3 regions of the Methylobacterium sp. NFXW15 genome follow, and region 1 is predicted to be linked to each of the others. Evidence: riboswitches for the same ligand, from Rfam matches in the RefSeq annotation. Region 1 holds a riboswitch; each other region holds the start of a gene.

Region 1 (9,655 bases):
TCGTACCTCCACTCCTTTGTCGGAATCTGCGATGTGGAGCTGGCGCGCTCACGCGATCACGTGTGACCGCGCTCTTCGTCATCGGTGTCAGTCATAGGGATATCGACGACATCGCCGCGAAGATGCGACGCCTGCACTTCAGCGATGCGACGAGCGGCTTGAACGAAGCGTGGTCGCGCCGTCCGAATGTCGGCGTGCTCCCGCGCATCGTCTGTGGCGCGCTTGATGCCAAGGAGTTCTGGATCTCCCCAGATCTCGAGAAGGCGCTGGAAGGCGTCGTGACGCTCCCGGACGAAGGGGATGCGCTGCCCGAGTGCGTCCTTGTATGGGTGGGCCGGATGCAGAGCGCCACAGGGCACGAAGCCGTCGGGAATGGGCGTCGTTGCCGCGTGGGTTCGACTGGCACGCAGGAGCTTTGGCAGCACGTGGGTGTGCGGGCCTTCGGGGCTCGTCTCGGAGGGGCCTGGGATCGCCGAGAACACCTCGACACGGCCGATACGCGTGAGGAACACGCGGTGCGGACTTAAGGTCACCAGACGAGGTCCGACCGGATTGCCTAGTTCGAACAGCGGGCGTCCGAGGCCACTTCTGAGGCAGGCGATCGTGTCGGGGTCGGACGTGCGCACACAGGCATCGACCGCGAGCAGGCCCAAGCCGAGATCGAACAGGATCCCCGCCCGGTCCTCGGCGCGCAGAGCCTCGTCATCCTGTCCGAGTTCGGTGATGACGGTCCGGCCGGACATGGCGCAGGCGTCTTCGGGAAGGCACAAGGCGACGGCGTGGTTCCAGCCTGAACTGACCGCGGTCTCATAGGCGATGGGGCGTAGACCTGGGATCGGCTTGAGGGCGAGACCGCCGCGACGCGTGACGAGGCCGAGCCGCCCATCGGTGATATCGGCGAAGCCCTCGTCCGGATCGCGCATGAACTCGGCGATCGCGCCGAAGCTGCCCATGCTCCAGGCTGTCTCAGGATCCTCGAGGGCGGTGCGCAGCAGCGCTGCGACGGCGTCAGGCTGTGGCATCATTACTTGCGGTCCTCGTGGAGTGACGCGGCCATTGTGGTCCGCTGCCAGGGGATGAGATAGGCTTCGCCAGCGGCGGTGCCGCGGACGGCCTCAATGCCAAAGGCGTCCCTCAGCACGCCGTCCGTCAGCGCTGTGGCGGGGGGGCCGTCCGCGATGATGCGGCCCTCGTCGAGCATCACCACACGGTCGCAGTAGCGCGCCGCCAGCGTCAGGTCGTGAAGCACGGCGACGACGCCCGTGCCTGCTCGGGCCAGCCTTCGCAGCAGCGCCATGGTGTCGAGGCTATGGCCGGGGTCGAGCGCAGTGACGGGCTCGTCGGCGAGCAGAAACTCGGCCTCGACGGCGAGCGCTCGTGCGAGCAGGACGCGCATCCGCTCGCCGGAGGAGAGCACGCTATCCGGTCGACCGCGTAGATGCAGCGTGTCCGTGGCCTGCATCGCCCGATCGATGGCTTGATGATCGGCCGCCCGCAACCCGCCGAAGGGCAACCGATGTGGCAGGCGGCCGAGTGCCACGATCTCCTCGGCCGGCATAGGCCAGCCCGCGGCCGCAGCCTGGAAGAGGCAGGCGATCCGCCGCGCCCGCGTCTCGGCCGGGATCGCCGAGATGTCTCGCGCGTCGCAAAGCACCTGACCGGCGTCACAGTCTATCAGACCGGCGAGCGTTCGCAGCAGGGTCGTCTTGCCGGCACCGTTCGGCCCGACCAAGCCGACCATCTCGCCCGACGTCACGGCGATGGACACCCGGTCGAGGACCGTCCGTCGCCCGAACCGAATGGTGACCTCTTCTACGACGATCCGCATCAGACGACGCTCCGGTTGCGCCACAGGATCGCGACCAGGAAGGGCGCACCGATCAACGCGGTGAGCACGCCGAGCTTCAGTTCGGGGCGCGTCGGCAGCAGGCGCACCGCGATGTCGGCCGCCAGGATAAGGGCAGCGCCAGCCAGCGCGCTGGGCAGCAGGATCGCCCCGGGTCGAGATCCGATGAGTGGTCGAACGAGATGGGGTACGACGAGACCGACGAACCCGATCGCGCCGCTCACGGCGACCCCGCTTCCAACGGCCAGCGCGGCCCCGGCGACGATCCGCAGCCGCACGGAGGCGAGATTGAAGCCGAGACTGGCGGCGGTTTCCTCGCCGAGCGTCAGAGCGTCGAGGGCACGGGCGGAGGACAGCATCAGCGCCCAACCCACCGCCATCAGCGGCAGGCATAGATAGACGTGGTCCATGCCGCGGTCGGCAAGGGAGCCCATCAGCCAGAACACGATCTCCAGGGCCGCGTACGGATTCGGTGACAGGTTGAGCGCGAGCGCGGTCAGCGCCCCGGCGAGGCTTGAGAGGCCGACGCCGGCGAGGATCAGCCCGAGGGAGCCGCGCCCGCCGGCCGCGAGGAGCAGCAGAAGCAGCGCGGCGACGGCGGCTCCGGCGATGCCGCCGAGGGGGAGCGCGAGGCTGAGCATGCCGCCGAGGCCGCTATAGAAGGTGAGAACCGCGCCGAGGGCCGCTGCGGACGAGATGCCGAGCACGCCGGGATCGGCGAGCGGATTGCGCAGATAGCCCTGCAGCACAGCCCCCGTCAGGCCCAGGCTCGTGCCGACGAGCGCGCCGAGGAGCGCCCGGGGAACTCGCAACTCCCAGAGAACGAGGGCGGGCAGCGTGGTGCGACCTGCCACCAGATCACGGGCGGCCGCCATCACGTCGAACGCGGCGTACCCAATGGTGATCGAGGCGGCGAGCAGCGCGACGACGGTCAAGGCGAGCGCGGCGATGATCCCGCCGCGGCGCAGGTTACGCCGGCCTTCGTAGGATCCGGCGCTGTATCGGATGAGAGGCGCGTTCATCGCGCGACCCTCACGCGAGCGGCCTGGCTTAGACGGGCGACGACGTCGGCGATCTGCGGCCCCGGGCACGTCCAAAGCCGGTTCGGGATCGAGACCGTGCGGCCCTGTCGCGCGAGAGCGGCGAGGACAGGGTGGCGCAGGAGGGCATCGGCGAGCGAGGGCGATCCGGGTTGGGCGGCATCGAGGACGATCAGGTCGGCATCCGCGAGCGCCGCGGCTTCAAGCGGCACCTGCCCCAGACGGTCTTGGCCGATCTCGGCGGCGACGTTCACGAGACCGGCCGCCTGCAGGATCGCGTTTCCCAGGCTGCCGGGCGCGACCGTAAAGGCGTTAGGGCGCATGACGAGTGTCCTGAGATGCGTCGGGCTCGACGGCATCGCCGCGGATAAGCGAGCATCGAAATCGGCGACCATCGCGTCGCCTCGGTCAGGTTGCCCCAGCGCGCTCGCGACCGTACGGATCTGCGCGCGGACGCCGTCGAAGTCGGTCGGTACGCCGAGTTCGAGGACCGGAAAGCCGACGCGTCGCAGCATCCCGACCGTCGTGCGGGTCGTGAACGCCCCGGCGATCACGAGGTCGGGCTTCAGGGCGACGATCTCCTCGGACAGTCCGCGCGTCCACGGGATCGAACTCGCCTCCGCGGCGACCGTCGAGCCGCGGGGATCTCGCGCGAGATAGGTGACCGCCGCGATTTGATCGCGGTCGGCCAGCCGCAGCACCAGTTCGTCCGCGCAGAGGTTCAACGAGACGACGCGCTGCGGATGGGCCGGTGGATCGCGTGCGGGCCACGACAGCCTCTCCGCCGCAGCAGGGGCTGCGGAGAGGAGCGAAGCCAGCACGGTGACAACGGCGCGGATGCGGCTCGGCATAGCGCCCTCAGAACGCCGTCAGCCGCACGCCGCCGTAGGCGGCGAGGCCTGGGCCGAGATAGCCGGTCGGGTTCTCGTACCGGCGGTCGAACAGGTTATCGACCCGGACGAACAGGCCGACATTCTCGTTGATGTCGTAGTTGGCCGACAGGTTCACGATCGTGAAGCCGGGGTTCTTCAGCCGGGGCACGGAGAAATCCCGGTTGCCGTCGACGAACGGCCCGAGCACGATCAGGGTCCCGGTGAAGGTCAGACCCGGCAGCGGGCTCCAGAAGACGTTCGCGCTGCCCTTATGCCGGGGCCGGCGCAACAGCTCTTGGTTGGCGATCTCATCCTTCGACACCGTGTTCGTATAGTCGATCCGGCCGGACAGCGTGTCGGTGAACCGGACCGAGACGAAGGCCTCCGCTCCGTAGGTCGTCGCCCGCCCGACGTTGACGTTCGACGTGAAGGTCGCGTTGGTGTTGATCAGGTTCCTGAAGTCGTTCTGGTAGTAGGTTGCGCCGACGAGGACGCGCTCGCCGAGCGGCTGTTCGAGGCCACCGTCGAACCCAAAACTCTCTTCCGGCTTGAGGTTCGGGTTGCCGAAGAAGTTGGACGCAGGGAAGTTCTGGTAGAGCTGGCTCAAGGTCGGTGCCTTGAAGCCGGTGCCGACGCTGCCCTTCAGGCGCGTTTCAGTGCCTGGCAGGATGTAGCTTGGCGCGACACGGAACGTGGTGGCGGGCCCGAACTGATCGTTCTCATCGTGCCGGATGTTGGCGACCAGGGCGGCGCGATCGAACGGCGTCAGCTGCACCTCCCCGTAGCCCGCCGTGTTGCCGTTGCGCGCTTTAAGGGTGCCGGCACCGAACGCGTTCGGATCCGTCGTCAGCAGGCTCTCCTCGTCGCGCTGCGCCCCAAACAGGACGAGGTTGCCGGGCGAGAGCAGGTAATCGCCACGATACTCGTAGCGCAGGCGCTCGCCGAGGCCGGTCGTCGGCTGGATGGCGAACGGGTCGTACTCGTTCTGCTGCTGCCGGTTGAACAGGTTCGAGTAGTTGATCGCGAAGATGTTGTGAAAGCCGACGATGGGCGTCCATTCGGCCTCGTTGCGGGTGTAGAGCTGCTGCACGTCAGCCGCGCTCCGGACCGCCGCCGGAAAAGCCGGGAAGGTGCTGAAGTCCGTGCCGGTGAACAGCAGACGCGAGTTGATGAACCGCGTGGTCGAGTTGACCCGGAACGTGTCGGTGAACTGGTATCCGAGCTTCGCCGAGACCGTCTCGTTGTCGTAGTAGTTCGGGTGGATCGGGCGGCCGAAGGGCACGAGGTCGCGCGGCGTCACCGGCGTCGCCGCCGCACGGAAGTGCTGGATCGACACAGAGTAGTCGAAGCCGTCCTGCGCCCCGCTGATGCGCCCGAATTGGTTGAAGGTGCCAAACGAGCCGCCTTCGGTGCGCAGGGTGACCCGCGTCGGTCCTTCGCCCCGCTTGGTCGTGAAGGAGATCACTCCGCCGATGGCGTCGCTGCCGTACAGGCCGCTCTGCGGCCCGCGCAGGACCTCGATGCGCGAGAGGTCGTCGGTCAGCAACTGGCCGAAGTCGAACGAGCCGTTCGCGTTAGACGGGTCGGTCGCGTCGATGCCGTCGATCAGGACCTTGGTCTGGTTCGAGTTTGCGCCACGGATGAACACCGAGGTCTGACCACCGGGCCCGCCGGTCTGCACCACGTTGAGGCCGGGCACCTGTTGCAGGGCGTCCGGCACGGTGCGGCGCTGCTGCTCCTCCAGCACCCTGTCGGTCAGGACCGTGACGCTCGATCCCGTGGCGGCGATGGGCGTCGGCAGCCCGGTGGCCGAGACCGAGATCTCGGCGAGGCTGACCGCGGTTTCGGCCGCTGCCGCTTGGGTAGGCGCATCGGCGAACGGTGCGGCCACCTGTTGGGCCAGGGCAGGAGATACGGACAGGATAGCGCTGCCGAGGCAGGACGAATGGAGCGCACGCCGGAGCGTGGGGGAGAGAAAACGGGACACGGGACGGCCTCGGGGGACGGCTGTGGCACGTCACCGCGAACGAGGCCTCGGCGGTCGCGTCCTCCAGGGAACCACGACGCCGCGACACCTCCCAGGACACCCCGCCCGGCAAGCTCCGCGTGTGACCACGGCTGACGGCAGGTCTCCTGGCTCGCGGGTCGCCGCCCTCTCATCGTCTTCCCGGGCGAGGCCGCCCAGTGACGTGGTGATGAAGGGCTCACCGCTTACAGTTGCGGGGGCAGCCGCGGCATCGACCGAACCCTCACGGGCATGGCCTCACCGCGTTCCCTTTTGATCCCCGAGGGGAACCGTCACCCTCAGGCTAGGCGATAGTGAAACGACGCGTCAACAGTCGCTGACAGGTTCGTGTGGGCTGTGCCTTTCGCGACAGCATGACCGATCTCACTGTCAGAACTCAGCCGGCGTCGGCCGGTGCGGCCACCATCTTATCGAAGCCACCGAGGCGGTAGACCAGATAGGACAGGAGCCATGCCGCCGCGAACAGGCCGACGATGGCGAAGCCGAGAACGCCGAAATTGTCGTTGATCGCACCGATACAGGTCCAAAACCTGCCCTGGAGGCCGAGCTTGTCACCGATGAGGTTCAGAGCTTCCAACGTGCCGATCACCAGAGCGACCGCGACTGACACCAGGGTGATCGTCAGATTGTAGAACAGCTTTCGCATCGGTTGCACGTAGGCCCAGCTATAGGCACCGAGCATCAGCACGCCGTCGGTCGCGTCCACCAGCGCCATGCCGGCGGTGAACAGAGCCGGGAAGACGAGGATCGTCCCGATACCGGTCCCCCGGCTGGCCTCTGCCGCCGAGAGGCCGAACAGACTCACCTCGGTCGCCGTGTCGAAGCCAAGCGCGAACAGGAAACCCAGTGGGTACATGTGCCAGGAGCGGGTCACGAGGCGAAACAGCGGACGGAGCAGTCGCGCGAGAAAGCCCTGATTGGCGAGCAGAATGTCGAGGTCTTCCTCGACGTAGCGGCCCGTCCGACGCACCTGCCGAAATGTGCGCCAGACGCCGGCAAGAACGACGAGATTGACCAAGCCGATGAGGATGAGGAACGCGGCCGAGACGCTCGTGCTGATGAGGCTTCCGAGCTCTCGATAGCCCTCCGATGCCGTCAGCAGGCTCTGAGCTGCGAACGCCACCGCGGTGGCAGCGATGACGATGATCGTGGAGTGACCGAGCGCGAACCAGAAGCCGACGGAGACCGGCCGCTGCCCGGCCTGCATGAGCTTGCGGGTGACGTTGTCGATGGCAGCGATGTGATCTGGGTCGACCGCGTGGCGCAGACCGAAGACGTAGGCCAGCAGCGCGGTCGAGAGTAGGGCTGGCTGTCCTGCGAAGAGGCTGTAGGCCCACAGCCACGCGGCGACATTGGCCGTGATCAACACGACGTAGAGCAAGCCCACACGCTGCCGAAGTCCGTGGGGCATCGTGCGATCCGAGGTAGCGTTCTCAGCCATACCTATCCCGATCTGCCGGCCGCTGTGCGCCGTGGGGGCGTCCTATCACCGACGGCTTGCCCATCCGGTCAATTGGTCGTGGGAGCGCTGCTCAAGCGCCGCAGAAGCCTCTGCGCGTCCGCCGATGTCCAGATCACCCCGCCCCGGGGCTTTCGGACGGCGCGGCACGTGAGCTCGATCGCAATCGCCCGTGCGGTGCGACCCCGCTCGCGCATGATCGCTTCCAACACCGGTGTGATGGCGGTGATGTAGCCCTGCGCGCGGGCCGAGCCGGCGCGACGCCCGGCCTCGCCGCATCGGGCACGGGGGACGTCATCGATGGCTGCAACGCCCCCCTGACCCCGTGTCGTCCTGGGTACAACGGTGAACGAGCGACGGGGGCGCATCAGAACCGCCCGGCAATGGTCAGACGGACGGCCGTGGGTTCGACGGGATGGAGAACGCGGTCGATCAGCCCCTCGGCCGGCTCGCCCGGTAGACGCGAGACGTAGGCGTAGGTGATCTGATCCGACTTGCTGTTCGTCAGGTTCAGCACGTCGAGCGACACGCTGACCCCGTTCTCGAAGTTGTAGCCCACCCGGCCGTTGAAGAGCGCTGTCGGGCGCGAACGGATCGAGTTGTCTTCAATCAGGGGACGCGGGCCGAAATAGCGGAAGCGCAAGCTACCGAACCAGCCGAGCGGCTCGCCGAAGGTCACGCCCGCCGAAGCGATGGTGGTGGGAGCCTCCGGCACCCGGTTGCCAACGGGGTCGTAATCCGAGAACCGCGCATTGGTGATCGTCAGGTCGCCCTCGAGGGACAGCCACGGCGTCACCGCGTAGCGGTTGGTCCATTCCACGCCGAACCGGCGGGTCGGACGGCTCGGCTCGGTGGTCCCGGTATCGCCCTGAAACAGGTTCTCGGAGGCAAAATCGAGCCGGAACAGGGCGAGGCTCGTCTCCAGCCCGGCGATGGACCGATTACGGATGCCGATCTCGTAGCCCGTCGAGGGCACGAGGAACGGTGAGCGGGTGGTGTTGAACAGGGAGCTTGTGGGATCGACGGTGGCGGTCACGCCGCGCACGTCGTTCGAGTGGAAGCCGCCGCCGTAGTTCACGTAAAGCTCGGTGTCGAACCAGGGTCCGAGCACGAGGCCGAGCTTCGGGTTGACGATGGCGTCCCGCGCCTTGCCGGAGTTGGCCGGTGTGTCCGAGACGACGCTGGCGTAGTAACCATCGGCCCGGAAGCCGAGGCTGGTGCGCAGCCAGTCGGTCCAACGCACCCGGTTGTCGAAGTAGAACGCCCCGCTCGTCTCCAGCACCCGGTCATCGAGGATACCGGAGCGGTATTGCCGGTTGGTCGTATTGAACAGACCAACGCGGATCGAATCTGTGCGGGTCTGGACGCCGATCTCGTTCTCCATCGGCAGGCCGAACAGGTCGCCCTGGAAGATGTGCAGGGCCTCGCCGCCGCCGATGATGCGCTGGTCGAGCTGGTGGAACTGGTCGCCGTTTACCGGGTCGTTCAGGAAATAGGTGAAGTCGTTGAACAGGTTGAGCTGCGAGCGGATCACGTAGGCCGAGGCCCGTGTCACGCCAGTGTCGTCCGTCGCGCTGAATCGTCCCGACAGGGAGAAGCGTGACGTGTCGCCTCCATCGGTCGGATTGATCGTACCGAAGCGACTGATCAGCCCGGAGACGATCGCGCGTTCTGGGACTTGGTTGGTGGCGGTCCAGCGGGCGGCATAGGCCATGCCGGTGACGGAGAACCCGTCGAGCGCCGTGCCTTGGCTATAGCGGGCGACCGTGCTGATCTTGCGAAGTGCGTCCGGGACAACCCAAGGCCCGTCGTAGAGCTGTGCATCCGCCGCCAGGAGCAGGTTGCCCTCGGCGAGCGGGGCCGAGACGATGTTGAGGGCGCGCTTATAGCCGAACGAGCCGATGGAGGTGAGCGCGAGGTTCTTCGGAGTGCTGTCGAGGTAATCGATCCGCACCGAGCCGGCGGAGGCGAAGTCGCCGTCCCGGACGAAGTACGGCCCTTTGTGGAATTCCACAGCGCCGACGAGTTCGGGGATCAGGAAGTTGATGTCGGCGTAGCCCTGCCCGTGGGCGTGGGTGCGCATGTTGAGCGGCATGCCGTCGAGGAAGAGGGCGATGTCGGTGCCGTGGTCGAGGTTGAAGCCACGCAGGAAGAACTGATTGGCTTTGCCCTCGCCGGAATGCTGAGTGACGATCAGGCCCGGCACGGCTTCCAGCACCTCGCCGGGGCGGGTCACCGGCCGGTTGTTGACCTGAGCTCCCGTCAGGATCCCGGCGCTGGCGGAATCGACCGTGAGCAGGGAGCCGCCGATCCCGGTGACGCCGCCGACGTAGCCGGCGCTGGCCGAAGGACCGGCCTGCGTCTTGATGACCGCAGCATCAGTGGTGACGGAGATCTCCTCCAGCGTCGTCT
Region 2 (9,655 bases), on a different contig from region 1:
GAAACCGCTCCGGATGTTGCAGCATCTCGGTCACCTCGGTGATGTGAACCGCAAGGTCCGCATCCATCCGGCCGGGCCGACCGGCGGCGGCGGCCTCGGCGAAGTCACTGACACCGCGCAGGAAATCCATCGGTGGGCGACCGCGCCCGCTGCGGAAAGGTACGGGACGCACCGCCTTCACCACCCTGCCCTTCCGCGAAGGAAAGCGTCGTTCGAGGAAGCGGTCGAGGCGGCTCGTGGCCGTGCGCTTCAGGCGGACGGGACCGGCGAAATCCCACGGTTCCTCGACCTGCAGCACACCCGCGTCGCCCACGATCCGCAGGCGGTGATCATAGGGGGCGACGATGGAATTGGTGACGCGGGCCACGATGCCCCCGTCGAACTCCAGAAGACCGCAGGAAAAGTCCGGTGCCGGGTGCACCGGCTGGTCGCATTCCTTGTCCGGGATCAGCAGCGAGGCGTAGGCGGTGACCCGCCGCACCGGCCCGAACATGGCGACGAGCAAGGTCACCACGTAGCCGGCATGTTCGAAGGTGCAGCCGGTCTCGAACTCGCCCTCGGCCGGCCAGCGGCGCCCGCTGCGGCTGATCCAATTCCGATAATCCGCCTTATGGACCATCCCGTCATCGAGTTCGGCGTAGACGAGGCGCACGCGCCCCACGGCACCCTCGCGCACCGCGCGCCACAGCGTCTGAGCCTGCTCGCCAAGGATGTTGCTCGGTGCGGCAGCGAGGCGAACACCCGCCGTCGCCGCGGCATCGCGCAAGCTCCGGGCCTCGCTCAACGTCATGCCCAGTGGCTTCTCGGAATAGACGTGATGACCGGCAGCGATGGCCGCGCGGGTGACGGGCGCGTGGTTCTCCGGATCGGTGAGGTTCACCACGACGCCGAGATCGGGCTCGGCCAGCAAATCGGCGAGCGAAGCGTAGGCGCGGTCGCCCCAGGTCTTGGTGAAGGCGGCCAGCCGCTCCGAATCGCGATCGTAGACGCCGGCCAGTTCTAGCCTGTCCGAATGCAGATCGAGGCACTGGCGGTACATATCCGCGACATAGCCGCAGCCGACGAAAGCAATTTTCATCCTGCCCGCGCGATTGTCAGCGTTAAATTTACCATTCTCTGAGAAATTACCGCGCAAATCCGGTATTGATCTCACGTTATCAGGTGCCGACTTTACTTCCGGCTGGAATAAGTCGCACCAGTGATCAAGTTATAGCTCTTCGGTTAGTTATTCATGAACCTCCCAGAGAGCATCGGAGACGGCATGCGCGGCACCCCGCCGATCGCGGTGAGCGTGGTCATTCCCACGCTGAACCGTCACAAGGCGCTCGAGCGCGCCCTGGGCTGCATCGTCGCGCAGCAATTGCCGACCGACACGGCGGCCGAGATCGTCGTGGTCGACAACTCCGTCGACGCGAACGCGCAGGCCCTGGTCGCGCAGCTCGCGGCGGATGCGCGCCTGCCCATCCGCTACGTCTCGGTGCCGAAGCCCGGCATCGCCACGGCGCGGAACGCGGGTGTCGCGGCGGCGCGGGGCGAATGGATCGCCTTCATCGACGACGACGAGACCGGCGGCCCGCATTGGCTCGCAGCCCTGCTCGCGGTCGCCCGCCGGGGCGAATACGATGCGGTGTTCGGCCCAGTGAGCGCGCGGGCCGACGACAACCTCGAGATCGGCCCCTTCGCGGCCTATTTCGCCCGTGGCGTCACGGCCGAGGACGGCGGGGATGTGACCCACCGCGCCGCGTATCTCGGCACGAACAACTCACTCTTCGCGGCCTCGATCTGCGCGGTTCCGGGCGGCCCCTTCGAGGAGCGCCTGAACAGCATCGGCGGCGAGGACAGCCTGTTCCTGCAGCGCCTCGTGAACGAGGGGCGCCGGTTCGGGTGGGCCTCCGGCGCCGAGGTGACGGAATGGGTGCCGCCCCGTCGGCTCGATTGGGCCTATGTCCGCCGCCGCCGTTTCCTCAGCGGCCAGATCCGCACCTTCGTCCACGAGATGGCCTCGCCCCGCAGCCGTCTGAGCGTGGCCCGGTGGATGATGGTCGGCGTGGCGCAAGCCATCGTCTCGGGGGCACTGTCGCTACTCCTGGAGCCGATCAACCCGCCCGCCGCGCGACACCACCGGATCGCGGCCTGCGGCGGCCTCGGCAAGATCTTCTGGATGACCCGTTTCCGGGGCTCCCTCTACGGGACCGGGCTGGTTTCGTGAGGCCGAGCCGCCGGGCGCTTCTCACCGGCGCCGGGGCGACGATCTGGGCCAGCGCCACGGGCGCGGGCGAGGTTGCGAGCATCCGTGTTCGGAACGGCGCCCCGCCCTTCCCTGTCAGCCCGCTGATCTACGGATCGGGCGAGATCGGCACCCTCGACGGCGGCCCGCCCTCGGCGGAACTCGACCGGGCGGCCGGTGTGAGCCTGCGCCGGTTCGGCGGCAATTTCGCCACGAGCTACAACTGGACCAACAATGCCTGCAACGCCGGCAAGGACTGGCAGCAGGCGAACGGCGACTTCCTGAGCGAGTCCGTCGGCCTGCCGCAGGTCGAGCGCAACCGTCCGGCGGCGGTGATCGCGGCGATGCACGGCTCATCCCTGTCCATGGGCGCCAGCAGTATCGTGACCCTGCCGCTCGCGGGCTTCGTCGCGGCGGACAAGAACGGCCCCGTCGGGCCGGACCAGGCCGCACCGTCGGCGCGGTTCGTGCCGGTGTCCTGGGAGGGACGGCGCCCGGCCTCCGCCCCCGTCGATCCGCGGGTCGCGGACATCCCGCATTGCCTCGCCACCCTCATCGACCGGTTCGGCCCCGCCGGATCCGAAACCGGCATCCGGGGCTACATCCTCGACAACGAGCCCGGCCTGTGGGCGACCCAGCACCCACGCATTGTGCGGGCTCCGGTGCGGATCGCCGACCTGATCGCGAGGGCGCTGAAGGCGGCGCGGGTGATCAAGGCCATCGACCCCGGCGCCTGGGTGATCGGCCCGGCGAGTTGGGGCGTCACCGGCATGGTGAGCCTCCAGAACGCGCCCGATTGGGACGCCTTCAAACACCATGGCAGCTTTCTCGCCGCCTATCTCGACGCCTTCCGGCAGGCCTCCGAGCGCGACGGGCGACGCTTGCTCGATGTCCTCGACGTCCATTGGTACCCGTTCAGCGACCGGGGCACTCTGTTCCGCAGCGAGGATCCGGCGCTCGCCGCCTCGCTCCTCGACGCGCCGCGCTCCCTGACCGAGCCAGGCTTTCGCGAGGCGAGCTGGGTGACACAAGCCCTGCCGGTGGCGATGGAGGGCGGCCTGTCCCTGCCGCTCCTGCCGAGCCTGGAGCGCATCGTTCGAGGGAACTTCCCCGGCACGGGCATCGCCATCACCGAGTACAATTACGGAGGAGCGGGCCAACTCGCCTCGGGCCTCGCCCTGGCCGACGCGTTGGCCCGCTTCGCGAGAGCCGACATGCGGCTCACCGCCCATTGGGGCTCCCTCGCAGGCTGGCTCGGCACCGCCTTCCGGCTCTACCGGAACTACGACGGCAAGGGCGGCCGCTTTCCCGATTCGGGCCTTCCCGTCGATGTCTCACGCCCCGACATCCTCACGGTCCGGGCGGGCGTGGAAGGCGAGCGCCTTCATCTCGTCCTCATCAACCGCGGGTCGCAGGACGAGGCCGCCGACATCGTCTTCGACCGGCCGTTCAAGGCCGCCCGGCTCATGCGCTACGGCTTCGATGCCGCGCATCGCGACATGGCCGAGACGGACCCGCCGACGACCCTCTCAGGCCCGCTGCGCGTGACCCTGCCCTCCCGTTCCGCCCGGCATTGCGTGCTGACGCCGGTCTAAAACGGTTCTGCTTGCCGTTGTGCCAAGGGCGGAAGCCAGATACACAGGAGGGATGACGGTGCCCCGCAAGGGGTGAAAAGGGAACGCGGTGAGGGTGTGCCCGAACCCGCGGCTGCCCCCGCAACTGTAAGCGGCGAGCGCCTGCCAGCAGCCACCGGAGCGATCCGGGAAGGCGGCGGGCGCGCCCTAGCCGCGAGCCAGGAGACCTGCCGTCATCCTCGACGTTCAACGTGCCGCCGGTGGGGCGGCAGGAGAGCCCTGATGACGACCACGACCCTCGCCCCCGTCGCGATCCGCTCGAACGAGCGCCTGCTCGCAGTCGCCATGGCGGCCTTCCTCGGCCTCGGCCTCGTGTTCATGGCGGGCTTCTCGCCGGCCATCGCGTTCCACAACGCGGCGCACGACTTCCGGCACGCCCAGAACTTCCCCTGCCACTGACGCCCACGCGCCAGGGATGATCCTCAGGCTTCTGTCGGCGGCACTGGCCGCCGGCTTCCTCGCGGCTATCGTCGCCACGGGGCTCCAACTCGCGTTGACCTCTCCCCTCATCGTCGAGGCGGAACGGTACGAGATGCGGGAGCCCACCCGTGCGGCGCAGGCACTGCCCATTATTCTCGCCCATTCGGGGCATGACCACGCGGCACCCGATGCCGCGCCCGAATGGCAACCCGCACCCGGCTTCCAGCGCATGGCCTTCACCGGGCTCGCGACCCTCGTCGGCGGCGTCGGCTACGCGCTGCTCCTCGGCGCGGTGCTGATCGCGCTCGGCCGCGAGCCGACCTTGCAGACCGGGCTCGCCTTCGCGCTGGCCGGGTTCGCCAGCGTCGCCCTCGCCCCGGCCCTTGGTCTGCCGCCGGAACTGCCGGGACAGGAGGCGGCACCGATCCTCGCGCGGCAGGTCTGGTGGGCCATGACGGCGGTCGGCACCGCGATGGGGCTCTACCTGATCGGCGTCCGCCGCTCGCTCATCGGCATCCTCGGCGGCCTCGTGTTGATCGTCGCGCCGCATGTCGTCGGCGCGCCGCAGCCTCCGGCGGGAACGTCCGAACTCCCGGCAGTTCTGGCCGCGCAATTCGCCGCCCGGTCGCTGGCGATCAGCGCGGTATTCTGGGCCATGATCGGCCTCGGCTTCGGCTGGGCGTGGCAGAGCTTCGGCCCCGCGAAGGGCGCCCGCCATGTCTGAGGCGGAAACGATCCTCTACGTCTGCACCACCTGCCGACGGGAGGGTGACGACCCGGAGGCGCCCCGCGCCGGGGCACGTCTCCATGCCGAACTGGTGCAGCGTGCAGGCGCCCTGCGCGTCGAGCCGGTGGAATGCCTGTCGGTGTGCAAGCGGCCCTGCACCGTGGCCGTCGCCTCTCCCGGACGCTGGACCTACGTCTACGGGGATCTCGACCCGGTCGAGGCGGCCGAGACGATCCTGGCGGGCATCGGCGCCTATGCCGGAACGCCGGACGGCATCGTGCCCTGGCGCGAGCGCCCCAAGGAATTCCGTTCAGGCGTTATCGCCCGCATCCCTCCGTTTCCCCCGCGCCCCGAGGCCGCCGAATGACCATCGTCGCGAAGATTCCCTGCACGATCGTCACCGGCTTCCTGGGAGCCGGGAAGACGACCCTCGTCCGCCACGTCGTGGAGAATGCGAAGGGCCGTAAGCTCGCCATCCTCGTCAACGAGTTCGGTGATGTCGGCTTCGACCGCTCGTTCCTGGCCGCCTGCGGCGTCGAGGGCTGCACCGAGGAGTCCATCGTCGAGCTTCCGAACGGCTGCATCTGCTGCACGGTGGCCGACGATTTCGTGCCCGCGCTCGAAACGCTGCTCTCCCGCGCCGAGCCGCCGGAGCACATCCTGATCGAGACCTCCGGCCTCGCCCTGCCGAAGCCGCTGGTCCAGGCTTTCCAATGGCCCGCCATCCGCTCGCGCGTGACCGTGGACGGCGTCGTCGCGGTGGTGGACGGGCCTGCCGTGGCGACCGGCGCCTTCGCCGAGGATCCGGAGGCGCTCGCCGCTCAGCGCGCGGCGGATACGAGCGTCGATCACGACAACCCCCTCGAAGAGGTGTTCGAGGATCAGCTCCTCTGCGCCGACCTCGTAGTGCTCAACAAGGCCGACCTGATGGATGCGGCCGGGCTCGCCAAGGTGCGCGCCGAGGTGGAGGGCCACCTGCCCCGCGCCGTGAAGCTGGTGGAGACCGCGAACGGCGCCATCGACCCGCGCGTGCTGCTCGGCCTCGGCGCGGCGGCCGAGGACGACCTCGCCAACCGCCCCTCGCATCATGGCGAGGGCGAGGATCACGACCACGACGATTTCGAGACCGTGGCCCTGCCGGTGCGCGCCGCCGTGACGGCGGGCGACCTCGCCGCCCGAGTCGAGAAGGCGGCGGAGACCGAGGGCGTCCTGCGGATCAAGGGATTCGTGGAAGTCGAGGGCAAGCCCATGCGCCTCGTGGTGCAGGGCGTCGGACGCCGGGTGTCTCACCATTTCGACCGTCCCTGGCGCTCGGGCGAGGCCCGCGATGGCCGCCTCGTCGTGATCGGCCTGAAGGGCTTCGACCAGAACGCGGTGGCGAAGGCGCTCGCGGGATGATCCCAGCTCCGGCCTTGCCGCGCGCCGGTTAGGGAGGGCCCCATGCACCTCCTGCGCGTCGACACGGTCTCCCTGGACGAAGGCGAGGCGGCGGTGGATCTCGGCCAGGAGCCGGGCGACCTCGTGGTCCTGTCCTTCACGGATAGCGACCTCGCGGGCCTCGCCCGTGCCCATGCGTCGGCGCCGGGTCTGCCCTCGCTCCGGCTCGCCAAGCTCGCGAAGCTGCGTCACCCGCTCTCGGTCGATCTCTACGTCGAGAAGGTGATCGCCCAGGCGCGCGCGGTGGTGATCCGCTGCCTCGGCGGGCTCGATTACTGGCGCTACGGCGTCGAACGCTGTGCCGAGGCGGCACGGGCGAACGGCGTCGTGCTCGCCGTGCTGCCGGGGGACGACAGGCCCGATCCACGCCTCGCGGCCTTCTCCACCGATCCCGCCCTGGCCGACGAACTCGACCGTTATTTTCGCGCCGGCGGGCCGGAGAACCTGCGCCGCATGTTCCAGCGCCTCACGGTGGAGATCGGCCAGGGCGGGGAGGCCGAGCCTCCCGTTCCGCTGCCGCGCGGCTTCGCGTGGTGTCCCGGCTGCGGGCCGGTGGCGCTGGATGTCGCCCTGGGGGCGGGGCGGAGCGGTGCACCTTTCCTCCTGAGCACCACCGTCATTGCGAGCGAAGCGAAGCAATCCAGGGAAGCGCCTCGTCTGGAGAAGGCCCGCAGCTCTGGATTGCTTCGCTTCGCTCGCAGTGACGAGTTTGGCGGAGGGAACGGAGACGTCACTCCCCTCGCCCTTCTCCTCGTCTACCGTTCAGCCATCCTCGGTGGCGACACCGCCCCCTTCGAGGCGCTGGCGCTGGCGCTTCAGGAGCGTGGGATCGGCACGATGACGCTCGCTGTGTCGAGCCTCAAGGATCCTGACGCAGTGGCCGCCGTGAAGGCTGCGCTTGCGGCCAAGCGGCCGGATATCGTGATCGCGGCCACAGCCTTCTCTGCGCGGGACGATGCCGGGTTCGTCCTCGACCGCGCCGGTTGCCCGGTCCTCCAGGCTTTCACCGTGGGCTCACCCCATGCAGCCTGGGAGGCGTCGGCGCGGGGGTTGAGTGCCTCCGACCTCGCCATGCAGGTCGCCCTGCCGGAATTCGACGGGCGGCTCGCGGGCTTCCCGATCGCGTTCAAGGAAGAGGCACCGGAAGAACAGGGATTCTCCGAGCGGCGGCTCGTCCCCTTTCCCGAGGGCATCGCCGCGCTCGCCGAGCGGGCGCGCGGCTGGCTGCGGCTAGCCGCCCTCCCCCGGGCCGAGCGCCGGGTGGCCGTGGTGATGTCCGATTACCCCGCGCGGGGAGGACGGGCAGGGTTCGCGGTGGGGCTCGACACGCCCGAGAGCGCTCACGCGCTGTTCTCCGATCTGGCGCAGGCCGGATACCCCGCCCTTGATCTTCCTGAGACCGATGCGCTGATGCGAGCGCTGACCGAGGGCGAGGCCGCGTTCGCCGTTCCGCTCGCGGATTACATTGCGTGGCTTGAGACGCTGCCCGAAGGACTCCGCGATGCCATTCGCGATGCCTGGGGTGATCCGGCGGACGATCCGCAGTGCCGCGAGGGCTCGTTCCTCTTTCGCAGGGTCGGCGGCGCCTGTGCCCTGTTCCTCCAGCCCGACCGGGGCCGGGATTCCGACCGCAAGGCGGGCTACCATGACCCCGACCGGGTGCCGACCCACGCCTACTGCGCCTTTCATCTCGGCCTTCGCAGGGATTTCGACGCGCTGGTGCAACTCGGCACTCACGGCACCACGGAATGGCTGCCGGGCAAGGCGGTGGCCCTGTCGCCCCTGTGCTGGCCCTCGCTCTGCGTCGGTGCCCTGCCGGTGATCTATCCCTTCGTCGTGGATGATCCCGGTGAGGCCGCCCCGGTGAAGCGACGGCTCGGCGGGATCGCGCTCGGGCATCTCACCCCCACCATCGCTCGCGCCGGGTTGCCACCCGAGTCGGCGCGTCTGCGGGAATTGGTGGAGGAATATTCCTCCGCAACCATCCTCGACCCTCGCCGGGCGAAGCTGCTCGCCACCGCCATCCTCGAAGAGGCCGAAGGCCACGGCCTGCTCGCGGGCGCGGGCATCCCGGCCGATGCGCCGATGGAAGACGCCCTGACCGCCCTCGACGCCCACCTTTGCGACCTCGGCGAGACCGCCTTCCGCGATGGGCTGCACATCTTCGGCCGCGCGCCGGAGGATGCGCCCGAGCCCGTCCGCGCCAGCGCGGCGGGGGAACGGGCGGGCCTGCTTGCGGCGCTCGACGGCCGTTTCGTCTCCCCCGGCCCGGCCGGATCGCCTTCGCGCGGTCGGCTCGACGTGATGCCGACCGGGCGCAACCTCACCACCCTCGATCCCCGCGCCATCCCGAGCCGGGCCGCGACCCTGCTCGGCGAGAAGGCGGCGCAGGCGGTGGTGACGCGCTACCTGCAGGACGAGGGCAGCTATCCCGCCCGCATCGTCATGGATCTCTGGGCGTCCCCGACCCTGCGCACCGGGGGCGAGGACGTGGCCCATGCCCTGTCGCTGATGGGTGTTCGCCCGGTCTGGGACCACGCCAGCACCCGCGTCACCGGCTTCGAGGTGCTTCCGCTCGCGGTGCTCGATCGCCCGCGCGTCGATGTGACGATGCGGGTCTCCGGCGCTTTCCGCGACACCTTCCCCGACACGCTGGCGCTGCTCGACCGGGCCGTGCGCGCCGTCGCCGCCCGCGATGAGGACGAGGAGGACAACCCCCTCGCCGCCGCCGCCCGCCGTGGCGAGGCCGGAGCACGGGTCTACGGCGCGGCCCCCGGCCGCTACGGCGCGGGCGCGGCCTCACTCGCCCTCGATGGGGATTGGCAGGCGCGCGCCGATCTCGGCCGGGCCTATCTCGACGCCAGCGGCTACGCCTATGGCGATCGCGAGGGGCCGGATGCCGGGTTCGGTGAACGCGTGGCCCAGGCCGATGCCTACGCCCATGCCTTCGACGTGGCGGAGCGCGACCTGTTCGACGGCGATGCAGCAGTCGATGCCATGGGCGGGTTCGCCGCCGCCGCGAACCTCACGGGCGCGAGCCCGGCCCTCTACAGCCTCGACGTTTCCGAGCCGGAGCGGCCCAAGGCCCGTACCGCACGGGAGGATTCGGCCCGGCTGATCCGCGCGCGGCTCGCCGATCCGCGTTGGATCGCGGCGCAACTGCGCCATGGCTATCGCGGGGCGCAGGAATTGGCGCAGGGGCTCGATGCG
Region 3 (9,655 bases), on a different contig from region 1:
GATCATGCGCTGAGAACAAGGAGCGCCACGCGTCCAGACGTTCTCGCTCCGGCAGAGCGTCGGTCGAGAAATGCGCTCGGGGTACGTAGGTCAAGGCCATTGCTGATCGCTTGAGTCAGCCAACACTCAAGCTCGCAGCATGATGGAGTTCTTGCGCGCCGTGAAGAAGCGCGAAGGTTACACTGCCGCAAAGCCTTCGGTGCGGATCCAATCCCGTGTGCGGTCGAGCGCCCGGGTCAGGCGGTCGAAGAGGGCATCGATCTCGTCCGGCGTGATGATCAGCGGCGGGCACACCGCCACACGGTCACCCGCGAGGAAGCGGACGATCAGACCCTCTTCCTGGGCGAAGGCGACGCAGCGTGCGGCCACGCCCGCCTTCGGGTCGTACTGGCGGCGGCTCGCCTTGTCCGCGACGATCTCCAGCCCGCCGATCAGACCGATTCCCTTCGCCTCGCCGACGATATCGTGCTCGACCAGCGCCGAAAGCCGCCGCTGGAACTGTGGGGCTTTCTCGGCCGCACCCTCGATGATGCGGTCGCGCTTGTAGATTTCGATCGCCTTGATCGCCACGGCGCAGGCGACCGGGTGGCCGGAATAGGTAGTGCCGTGGCCGAAGCCGCCGAGTTTCTCGCTCTGCCCGACAAGCACGTCGTACATGGCCGGATCGATGGTGATGCCGCCGAGCGGCACGTAGCCCGAGGTGACGGCCTTGGCGAAGGACAGGGTGTCGGGCCGCATGTCGAGGGCCTGCCCGCCGAACCACGTGCCGAGGCGACCGAAGCCGCAGATCACCTCGTCGGCGATGAGCCTTACGTCGTATTTGGTGAGCACGGCCTGAATGGCGGGGAAGTAGCCCTTCGGCGGGATGATGGCCCCGCCCGCGCCCATCACGGGCTCGGCGATGAAGGCCGCCACCGTCTCCGGCCCCTCACGGAGGATGGTCTCTTCCAGCTCCGCCGCGAGGCGAGCCGAATAGGCTTCCTCGCTCTCGCCCGCCGCGGCGCCCCGGTAATGGTGTGGCGTGGAAACGTGGAGAAAGCCGGGAAGCGGCAGATCCCAGTCCATGTGGTTGGCGGGCAGGCCGGTCATGGAGGCGCTGGCGATGGTCACGCCGTGATAGCCCTTCTTGCGGGCGATGATCTTCTTCTTATTCGGACGTCCCAGCGCGTTGTTGTAGTACCACGCCAGCTTGACCTGCGTGTCGTTCGCCTCCGAGCCCGACGAGCAGAAGAAGATCTTCGAGGTCGGGATCGGCATCAGCTCCTTCAGCGTCTCGGCGAGTTCGATCGCCGGATCGTGGCTGCGGCCGGAGAAGAGATGCGTGAAGGGCAGCCGACCCATCTGCGCAGAGGCTGCCTCAACCAGTTCCGCGTTCGAATAGCCCAACGCCGTGCACCACAGCCCCGCCATGCCCTCGATGTAGGGGCGGCCCTCCGTGTCGAAGACGTGCACGCCTTCGCCGCGCTCCAGCACGAGCGGGCCGGTGCGGCGGTGGTTCGACAGATGGGTATAGGGGTGAAGCAGGGTTTCGACGTCGCGGGTCGCGAGGTTCGAGAGCATGCGAACGGTCCTTGGGCGGAGACCGTGCCACACTACCGGCACGATGGGCTCGCAGAAAGGTCCGCCATCCGTGGATTCCTCCGCCCCGGATGCATGCCGGACAGTCCATGCAGAGCCCAGAGAGTTTCGTCGCGCATCCTGCGCCCGGCCGCGCCTGCGGCACCTGCACCCTGTGCTGCAAGGTCTACGACGTTCCGGCGGTCGAGAGCGTCGCCGGGCAATGGTGCCGCCACACCGTTTCCGGCCGGGGCTGCGCGATCCATGCGACGCGGCCGGACCATTGCCGCGCCTTTCATTGCCTCTGGATGACGGAGGGCTGGCTCGGTCCGGAATGGAAGCCAGACCGCGCGAAGATGGTGCTGACCCTCGACCCCGTCAGTCGCAACATGAACGTGCAGGTCGATCCCGGACAGGCGAATGCGTGGAAGCGCGAGCCGTATTACGGCCAATTGCGCCGCTGGGCCGTGGCCTCGGCCGACAAAGGCAGGCACGTCCTCGTCCACGTGAACAAGACGACCACGCTGGTTCTGCCGGACAGAGACGTTGCCCTCGGCACGGTCGCGCCGGACGAGCGCATCGTCACCCGCGAGCGCATGACGCCCCAGGGTCTGACCTTCGACGTGGAGAAGGTGAAGTCCGCCGCCTGAGGCGATCGGTCCGCTGGGGATAGGCCCGCCCGTTGGCTGAAGGCTCTATGCAGCGTGCCTGCGCCATGGGATTCGAACGGGCATGACGACAGTCCACGATTTCACCGTCCGCGCTGCCGACGGCAGCCCCCATCCTCTGGATCAGTATCGCGACCGGGCGCTGCTCATCGTCAACACGGCATCGCGGTGCGGTTTCACGCCGCAATATGCGGGGCTCGAGGATCTGTGGCGGGAGAAACAGGACGAGGGGCTCACCGTCCTCGGTTTTCCGTGCAACCAGTTCGGCAAGCAGGAGCCCGGCGATGCACAGGAGATCGCCAAGTTCTGCTCGCTGACCTACGACGTGACCTTTCCCGTCCTCGCCAAGGTCGAGGTGAATGGCGCGGACGCGGACCCGCTCTTCGTCTATCTCAGCCGGGCCAAGCGGGGATTGTTCGGCACGTCCAACATCAAGTGGAACTTCACCAAGTTCCTGATCGGCCGGGACGGCATCCCGATCAAGCGTTTCGCGCCGACGGACCGGCCCGCGAAGCTGCGTGACTCGGTGGAGAAAGCCCTGAAGGGTTAGCGCGCTTCGATCGCTTCGAGCGGAGCTGTCCAGATACGGCGGGTGGCACGCATCGCTTGATGGTGCACCGGCGAAACCGAGTCGCGCAGGATGCCGGCCAGGAACCGGCATTCGGCAACGCGGCGCAGGAACGACTCGGGAGCGCCGCTCAAAACCATCGATCGTTCCAGGTCAGCGAGCGAGTCGAATAACGCAATGCGCGAATCGCGGTCACGATGATCCCGAGAGGCGCGAAAAATCGCTCTCAATTCATCGGCAATAGAGTTTTCGTCGGTGTTTTGAGCGGACATCGGGCGGCCGAAACCTTTCGATGTCCAGGCTAATAGCATTTCGGCCGGTTGCGCCATAGGGCGATTTGCGGACCGAGGATTGTGGTGAAAATGGCGCCGGCATGTTGCTGGCGTGCATCGGCGCCACACCCTTAGGGCAAGGCGGCTATCGTCTTCGCCGCAGCGTCGAATTCGGCCCGGCGGACCGCCAAGCGCGCCTCGGCCTCCTCGTCCCGGCCCCAAACATCGGCCTGATAGGTCTCATCCACATGGGCTGCATCCCACGCGGCACCAGGCTCGAGGCGGCCATCCAGGACGGCAAGCGCCAGAATCAGGGACCCGGTGAGGGTGGTGAGCGTATGCAGAGCCGCGAGGCGGAACGGGTCGTCAACTCGCCGTACCGCTTCAGTGAGCGCCTGAATGGCCTGCGGCGGTTGGGTGACGTGCATCACGCCCTCGCTGAGAATCAGCTTCGCCCCGAGCGTTTCGTAGGCCCAATCGAGCAAGGGGTCCCAGGCCTTGGCTTGCGCCGAGACGAGGCGATCCGGCTCGGCCGCGCGATAGGCCAGGAGATCGGTCTGAGCATAGGCACAGAGGTCGTCGGCGACCGCCTCGATCCGAGTCGCCACGCCGTCGATCGCGGTATTGGCCAGACGTGTGAGCGGCATCGTCGCCGGATCGATCGATGTGTCCTGCGCCCCCCATTCCGCCGCCACGGCGCTGGCCAGCGCATCGGTCGGCAGCACGAGCGGGTTGCGGGCGGGTGTGTTGGCCGAGCGGCCGTCGAGGGTCAGCCGGAAGCCGCCTTCTGCGGGCGCAAACCCGGCTTCCTTGTAGAAGCGCCGGGGGAGGGCGGGTTTCGCTCCCGTCCGGGCCGCCCGCATGGGGTCCGGCTTGCCCTCGTCGCCCGGTTCACCGAGCCAGTCTCGCGTCACGTCGCTCATGGGAGGGACATAGGCGTTCAGGACGCGCTGCGCGAGAGGGTTTCAGGCCACTCCGCCGCCGATCAAGCCTTCCAGAGCCAGCGCATTCTCCACCACCGACACCGCTCCGGCGCGTAGCAGCGTGCCGGGCGCGTGATACCCCCAGGCGACGCCGATGGGCGCGACGCCCGCATTCACCGCCATGGTGATGTCGAAGGTCGTGTCGCCGATCATCACAGTCGAGTCCGGTGTGGTGCCCGCGTCTTCCATGGCTTGCAGCAGCATGGCCGGGTCCGGCTTCGAAGGCGCATCGTCGGCCGTCTGCGTGGTGACGAAGCGGTCCTCCCATCCGTAATGCTCGATCAGCCGGTCGACGCCCCGGCGCGACTTGCCCGTCGCGATGCCGAGGACAACGTCCGGCCGGGCATGGAGCCTATCGAGAAGGTCGCCCATGCCGGGGAACAGCGGTTCCTCATGCTCGGGGTCGAGTCGCAACCGATTATAGGCGTTCTTGTAGGCCTCGGAGAGTTCGGCCACCGGCCCGTCTTCGCCGACGAGGCGCCGGAACGCCTGCGGCAGCGATAGCCCAACCACGGAGAGCGCAATCCTCCGCTCCGGCGCCGGAAGGCCGACCTCGGCGAAGGCCACAGCCTGCGCAGCGACGATCAAGTGCTGGCTGTCGACGAGCGTCCCGTCCACGTCGAAGACGACGAGCCTCATCTCCGGCCTCGCTTCGTCATGGCTTACGGGTCGGCGCGGGGGCAGGCAAAGTGGGCGCCTGTTGCTGCTGCTGTTGTTGCTGATGCGCGCGGGTGCGCTCGTAGCCGAGGCGGCAGCGGATCAGAAAGCGCCGTCGTTTGCCGCCGCGATATCCGCGCTGGTGCGAGGCACGGTTGCAGGCCGCATAGGAGCGTCGCCGTTTGTCCCGCCCCGCCACGACTGGTGCGCCGGGCGCACGGGCTTCCGTTTTGGGCGGTTCGGCTTTCGCCGCATCGGCCCTGGGAGCCTCCGCCTTCGGAGCCTCCTGCCGCGCGGGGGCGGGCTTCTGTTGAGCGGCATCGCCCGGCGCCGCCTGGGCGATGGGGGCCGTCAAACAGAGAGCGGCGAGGCAGGCCAGAATCGCGTGCTTCATATCCCAGGGTCTCGACCGTCGGATTACCCGGCAGGTAGGCGCACGGCCGAGCAACGCAGCATATGAGGCGGTCGGCGCCGTTGCCAAGGCATCGGCGCCGGTGTGGGCTCTCACGACCCGCTCAATCTTCGGGTGCATCCACCACGGGATCGTAGCGGCTCGCATCGAAGCCGAGCAGATTCCAGCTCTGTGCCATGTGTTGCGGCAAAGGCGCGCTCACATCCACGGGCTTGCCCGTACGCGGATGGGGAATCACGATCCGCCGGGCCAGGAGATGCAGACGGTTCTGAATGCCGCCGGGCAACTCCCAGTTCTCCACCGAGAAGTATTTCGGGTCGCCGACGATCGGGTGGCCGATATGCGCCGCGTGGGCACGCAACTGGTGCGTCCGGCCGGTGACCGGCTTGAACGACAACCAGGACAGCTTCTGCGCCGCCTGATCGACCATGGCGTAATAGGTCAGCGCGTGGCTCGCGCCCTCCTCGCCGTGCTTGGCGATGCGCATCCGTGCGTCGGCATCGGTCGGCTCGTCCTTGGCGAGGTAGGTCGAAACGCGGCCCTGGCGCACGCGCGGCACCCCCGCGCACAGCGCCCAGTAGATCTTGCGGGCGGCGCGCGAACGGAAGCTCTTGGCGAGCGTCGAGGCGGCGAGGCGCGTCTTCGCGATGATGAGGCAGCCCGCCGTATCCTTGTCGAGCCGATGCACGAGGCGCGGCTTCTGCCCATCCGGCCCGATCATCGACTCGAGCAGGCCGTCGACATGGCGCACGGTGCCCGAGCCGCCCTGGACGGCGAGGCCGAACGGCTTGTTGAGAATCATCATCTCCGCATCCTCGTAGAGAATGAGGCTGCGGATGAAGGCTGCGTCGTCGGATTCGCGGGCGGGATTGCGGGGGCGCTCGCTCGGCTGGTCGAGGCGGAGCGGCGGCACGCGCACGCTCATCCCCGGCTCCAACCGGTCATTCGGCTTGGCGCGCTTGCCATCCACGCGCAACTCGCCCTTGCGGACGATGCTTTGCACCCGCGTAAAGGGCAGCTGCGGGAAGCGGGCGGTCAGGAAGCGATCGATGCGCATTCCCGCCTCGTCGGCCTCGACCGTCAGCGTCTGGACGCCGGAAGCCAGCGTCGCCGAGGCTTCAGCGCGCTGCTCGCGGCGCGTCGGTCCAGGGGCGGGCGCGACGGCCTCCGGCTTGGCGGGCTTGCGCGGAGGCGCCTTCTCGCGCGGCTCGGGCGCGGCGGCGGGGATCCACGGGGCGCGCTCGCCCGCATCGTCTCCCCGCGCCCGTGCGGCGCGTTCGGCGGCGTCCTTGGCGCTGGTGCGCGGGCCCGTGCGGGCGCGATCCGCGCCAAAGGGGGGCTTGCGGCCGGGCCGTCCGTCGGGGCGGCCATTGCCGCCGGAGGGGCCGCCGCGGCGGGGAGGTCGTGTGGTCATGATCTTCCTGGAATGCCCGCCGCATAGCATCGCGGGAGCCACCCGGCAAAGTCTTCACCTTGGATGGTAGCCGATAAGCGCCGAGCCCGCGTTGACGCGTGGCGATCCCGTGGCCTAGCTTAGCCGTGACGGTTCCCTGCAAAGGGATCAAAAGGGAACGCGGTGGGGAGCTCGCTCCGAAGCCGCGGCTGCCCCCGCAACTGTAAGCGGCGAGCCCAGCACCACCGCGTCACTGGATGCCTGTCATCCGGGAAGACGGTGCGAGGGCGATGACCCGCGAGCCAGGAGACCTGCCGTCAGCCGTGGTCACACGCGAAACGCGCTGGGCGGGGTGCCCCGGCGGGTGTCGAGGCACTGCCCCATGGGCGTGCCGAGGCCTCGTTCGCGGTGACGTGCCACAGCAAGCGCGCCCGCAACCGCCATGTTCCCCTCTCGTCCGTTCGACCCGTTCGCAGGAACTCGTCCGCGCGGCTCTGGACATGTAATGTTGTTACATTGCAATGGGAGCGAGGCCGGTCTTCGCCGCGCCGGAGTCCGCCGTCTGATGTCCGCTTCTCATCCTTTGAGCCGCAAGCGCCTGTTCGCGGCGCTCAGCCATGCTCCCCTCATCTTCGCCGCGCCGCCCGCCTCGGCGCAGGAGGTCGTCACCCTCGAACAATTGTCGGTCGAAGGGGAAGGCGGGGTCAGCCTCACCCGTGCCGCGCCGGTCGGTCTCAACCTGCGCACGCCCGATCGCACGGCGAGCCGCATTGGCCTGACCCCGCTGGAGACGCCCGCCAGCATCGACATCGTGTCGGGGGAGGCTGCGCGCCTGCGCGGCCAGACCTCCATCGCCGAGGCGGTGACGCAGGACGCCACCGGCATCACCACGATCGCCGATCCCGGCAACGGCAACGGGGCGTTCACCAGCCGCGGCTTCGCGGGGCCGAACTCGATCCAGCAACTCTATGACGGCACGCGCTTCTACGTTGGCGCGGGAACCGTGACGTTCCCGTTCGACACGTGGAACGTCGAGCGGATCGAGGTGCTGCGCGGCCCGTCCTCCGTGCTCTACGGCGACGGGGCAATCGGCGGCATCATCAACGTGGTGCCCAAAAAGCCGGTCTTCGTTCCCATCAATACCGCCCGCGCCGTGGTGGGTTCCGACGGGTTGGCCCGGCTCGCTTTCGATTCGGGCGGTGGCATCGCGCAGGCCGAATATGGCGACACGTTCGCCTACCGCCTCAATGTCAGCGGCAACCGGGCCGATGGCTGGTTGCGGCCAGAGGGAGATTTCCGCAATCTCGCCGTCTCGGCAGCCCTGCTGTTCCAGCCGAGCCCCGATCTCGCGATCACCCTCTCGCACGATCTCGGCTACCAGGAGCCCGCGCGCTACTGGGGCACGCCCCTCGTCGAAGGGCGTATCCCTGACCTGATCCGCTTCAACAACTACAATGTGCGAGACGCGAAGATCACCTGGGCCGACAACTGGACTCAGCTGAAGGCCGAATGGTCGCCGAGCGCCGATATCACCATCCGCAATACGGCCTACCGTCTGACCTCGCGTCGGCATTGGCTCGACGTCGAGCAATACGCGTTCAACCGCGGCACAGGGTTGGTCGACCGCAGCAACTACCTCGAAATCTACCACAATCAGGAGCAGGTCGGTAATCGGCTCGACGCGACCTTCCGGAGCGATGTACTCGGCCTGCCGAATGTCTTCGCAGCGGGCTTCGATGTAAACCACATCGATTTCCTGCACACGAACAACTTCTACTTCGACCAGACCACCAGCGTGCCGCTTACCGGCTATGATCCCGGCCTGTTCCCGCAAAATGGACGAGCTCGCCCGGCCTACGCGACGCAGACGAGCCAAGCCTCGGTCTTCGCCGAGGATCGTCTGATCATCACGGACAAACTCTCTTTCCTCACCGGCGCCCGGCTCGACGTGCCGACGCTGCGGCGGACGGATCTGCAGACTGGGGCGCAGTTCGAACGCACGTTCAATGCCCTCGGCTACCGGTTCGGGCTCGTCTACAACCCGACGCCGGACAGCGCGCTCTACGCCCAATACAGCTACGCTACCGATCCGGTGGGGAGCCTCATCACGTTGTCGCAGTCGCTGGCAGGCTTCAAGCTCGCGACCGGTGATCAGATCGAGGTAGGGGCAAAAGGCCTTGCCTTCGACGGCCAGCTCGAATGGACGCTCGCGGGCTATCGCATCGTGAAGGACAACCTGATCTCGCGGCTTCCGAACTCGCCTGCCGCGGGCGTTCAGGTGGGCAGCCAATCCTCACAAGGCGTGGAATTGGCCCTCGGCTGGCGTGTCGCGCCCGGATGGCGGATCGACGGCAACCTCGCGCTGCTTCACGCGCAGTATGACAGCTTCACCCAAGTGGTGAACGGCGCCACCGTCTCCTATGCGGGCAAGCAGCCCATCGACGTGCCGGAGCGTGTGGCCAACCTCTGGCTCACCTGGGAGCCGAGCCGGGATTGGGCGGCCCGGATCGGCCTGCAGAACATCGGTCAGGTCTATAGCGACTTCGGCAACACCGCCCGGCGCCCGGCCTATACCTTGGTGAACCTAGTGCTCGACCGGCAGGTGACGGCGGATTCGCGTCTGTCGCTGCGAGTCTACAACCTGTTCGACAAAGTCTACGCCATCAACGGCAACGCCGTGGACGGGGTCGGCACGAATTGGCTGCTCGGGCGCCCTCGTTCGGTCGAGGTCGCCTACACGGTGGCGTGGTGAGCGCAGCGGGAAAGGCAGCGCGGCGTTGGCTGCTCCTGAGCCATCGATGGCTCGGGATCGGCACGGCGCTGCTCTTCACCCTATGGATCGGCTCCGGGCTCATCATGCTCTATGTGCCGTTTCCCTCGCTGAGCCGCGCGGACACGTTGGCCCGGCTGGCGCCGCTGGATTGGGACAGGGTCCGAATCGGCCCCGATGCCGCGATGGCCGGAGTTGGCCCGGTGGATGCCGCATCGGGCCTTCGGCTGGACATGCGGGACGGAGCGCCGGTCTATCGCTTCGCCCGTCCTGACGGCGCCCGCATCACGGTCTCGGCCGAAACCGGCGAAAAGCTAGGGCTGGTCAGTGCCGACAGCGCACGGCGCATCGCGGGCGGGGGCGAGTTCAAATCGG

What was found. Region 1 has a riboswitch for cobalamin ahead of J4O73_RS01305 (TonB-dependent receptor plug domain-containing protein). Riboswitches for the same ligand answer to the same signal wherever they lie in the genome.
Region 2: it holds a riboswitch for cobalamin, as region 1 does, so the genes downstream of both, J4O73_RS04620 (CbtB domain-containing protein) here and J4O73_RS01305 (TonB-dependent receptor plug domain-containing protein) in region 1, are expected to answer to the same signal.
Region 3: it holds a riboswitch for cobalamin, as region 1 does, so the genes downstream of both, J4O73_RS10410 (TonB-dependent receptor) here and J4O73_RS01305 (TonB-dependent receptor plug domain-containing protein) in region 1, are expected to answer to the same signal.

Annotation. Positions count from the first base shown of each region.
Region 1 covers NZ_JAGEKG010000001.1:271,342-280,996, forward strand. The annotation lists gene J4O73_RS01285 (DUF6925 family protein) at 57-1,025, opposite strand; gene J4O73_RS01290 (ABC transporter ATP-binding protein) at 1,025-1,828, opposite strand; gene J4O73_RS01295 (FecCD family ABC transporter permease) at 1,828-2,868, opposite strand; gene J4O73_RS01300 (ABC transporter substrate-binding protein) at 2,865-3,737, opposite strand; gene J4O73_RS01305 (TonB-dependent receptor plug domain-containing protein) at 3,745-5,745, opposite strand; cobalamin riboswitch at 5,865-6,073, opposite strand; gene J4O73_RS01310 (HoxN/HupN/NixA family nickel/cobalt transporter) at 6,161-7,195, opposite strand; gene J4O73_RS01315 (TonB-dependent receptor) at 7,611-9,655, opposite strand, start outside.
Region 2 covers NZ_JAGEKG010000002.1:66,506-76,160, reverse strand. The annotation lists gene J4O73_RS04635 (Gfo/Idh/MocA family protein) at 1-1,078, opposite strand, end outside; gene J4O73_RS04630 (glycosyltransferase family 2 protein) at 1,262-2,209, shown strand; gene J4O73_RS04625 (glycoside hydrolase family 44 protein) at 2,206-3,822, shown strand; cobalamin riboswitch at 3,862-4,050, shown strand; gene J4O73_RS04620 (CbtB domain-containing protein) at 4,084-4,260, shown strand; gene J4O73_RS04615 (CbtA family protein) at 4,277-5,005, shown strand; gene J4O73_RS04610 (DUF1636 family protein) at 4,998-5,375, shown strand; gene cobW (cobalamin biosynthesis protein CobW) at 5,372-6,406, shown strand; gene cobN (cobaltochelatase subunit CobN) at 6,449-9,655, shown strand, end outside.
Region 3 covers NZ_JAGEKG010000004.1:73,938-83,592, forward strand. The annotation lists gene J4O73_RS10365 (AraC family transcriptional regulator) at 1-100, opposite strand, end outside; gene J4O73_RS10370 (aminotransferase) at 178-1,560, opposite strand; gene J4O73_RS10375 (hypothetical protein) at 1,668-2,207, shown strand; gene J4O73_RS10380 (glutathione peroxidase) at 2,290-2,775, shown strand; gene J4O73_RS10385 (hypothetical protein) at 2,772-3,122, opposite strand; gene J4O73_RS10390 (ATP12 family chaperone protein) at 3,197-3,988, opposite strand; gene J4O73_RS10395 (HAD-IA family hydrolase) at 4,031-4,687, opposite strand; gene J4O73_RS10400 (hypothetical protein) at 4,704-5,099, opposite strand; gene J4O73_RS10405 (RluA family pseudouridine synthase) at 5,221-6,531, opposite strand; cobalamin riboswitch at 6,644-6,843, shown strand; gene J4O73_RS10410 (TonB-dependent receptor) at 7,076-9,262, shown strand; gene J4O73_RS10415 (PepSY domain-containing protein) at 9,259-9,655, shown strand, end outside.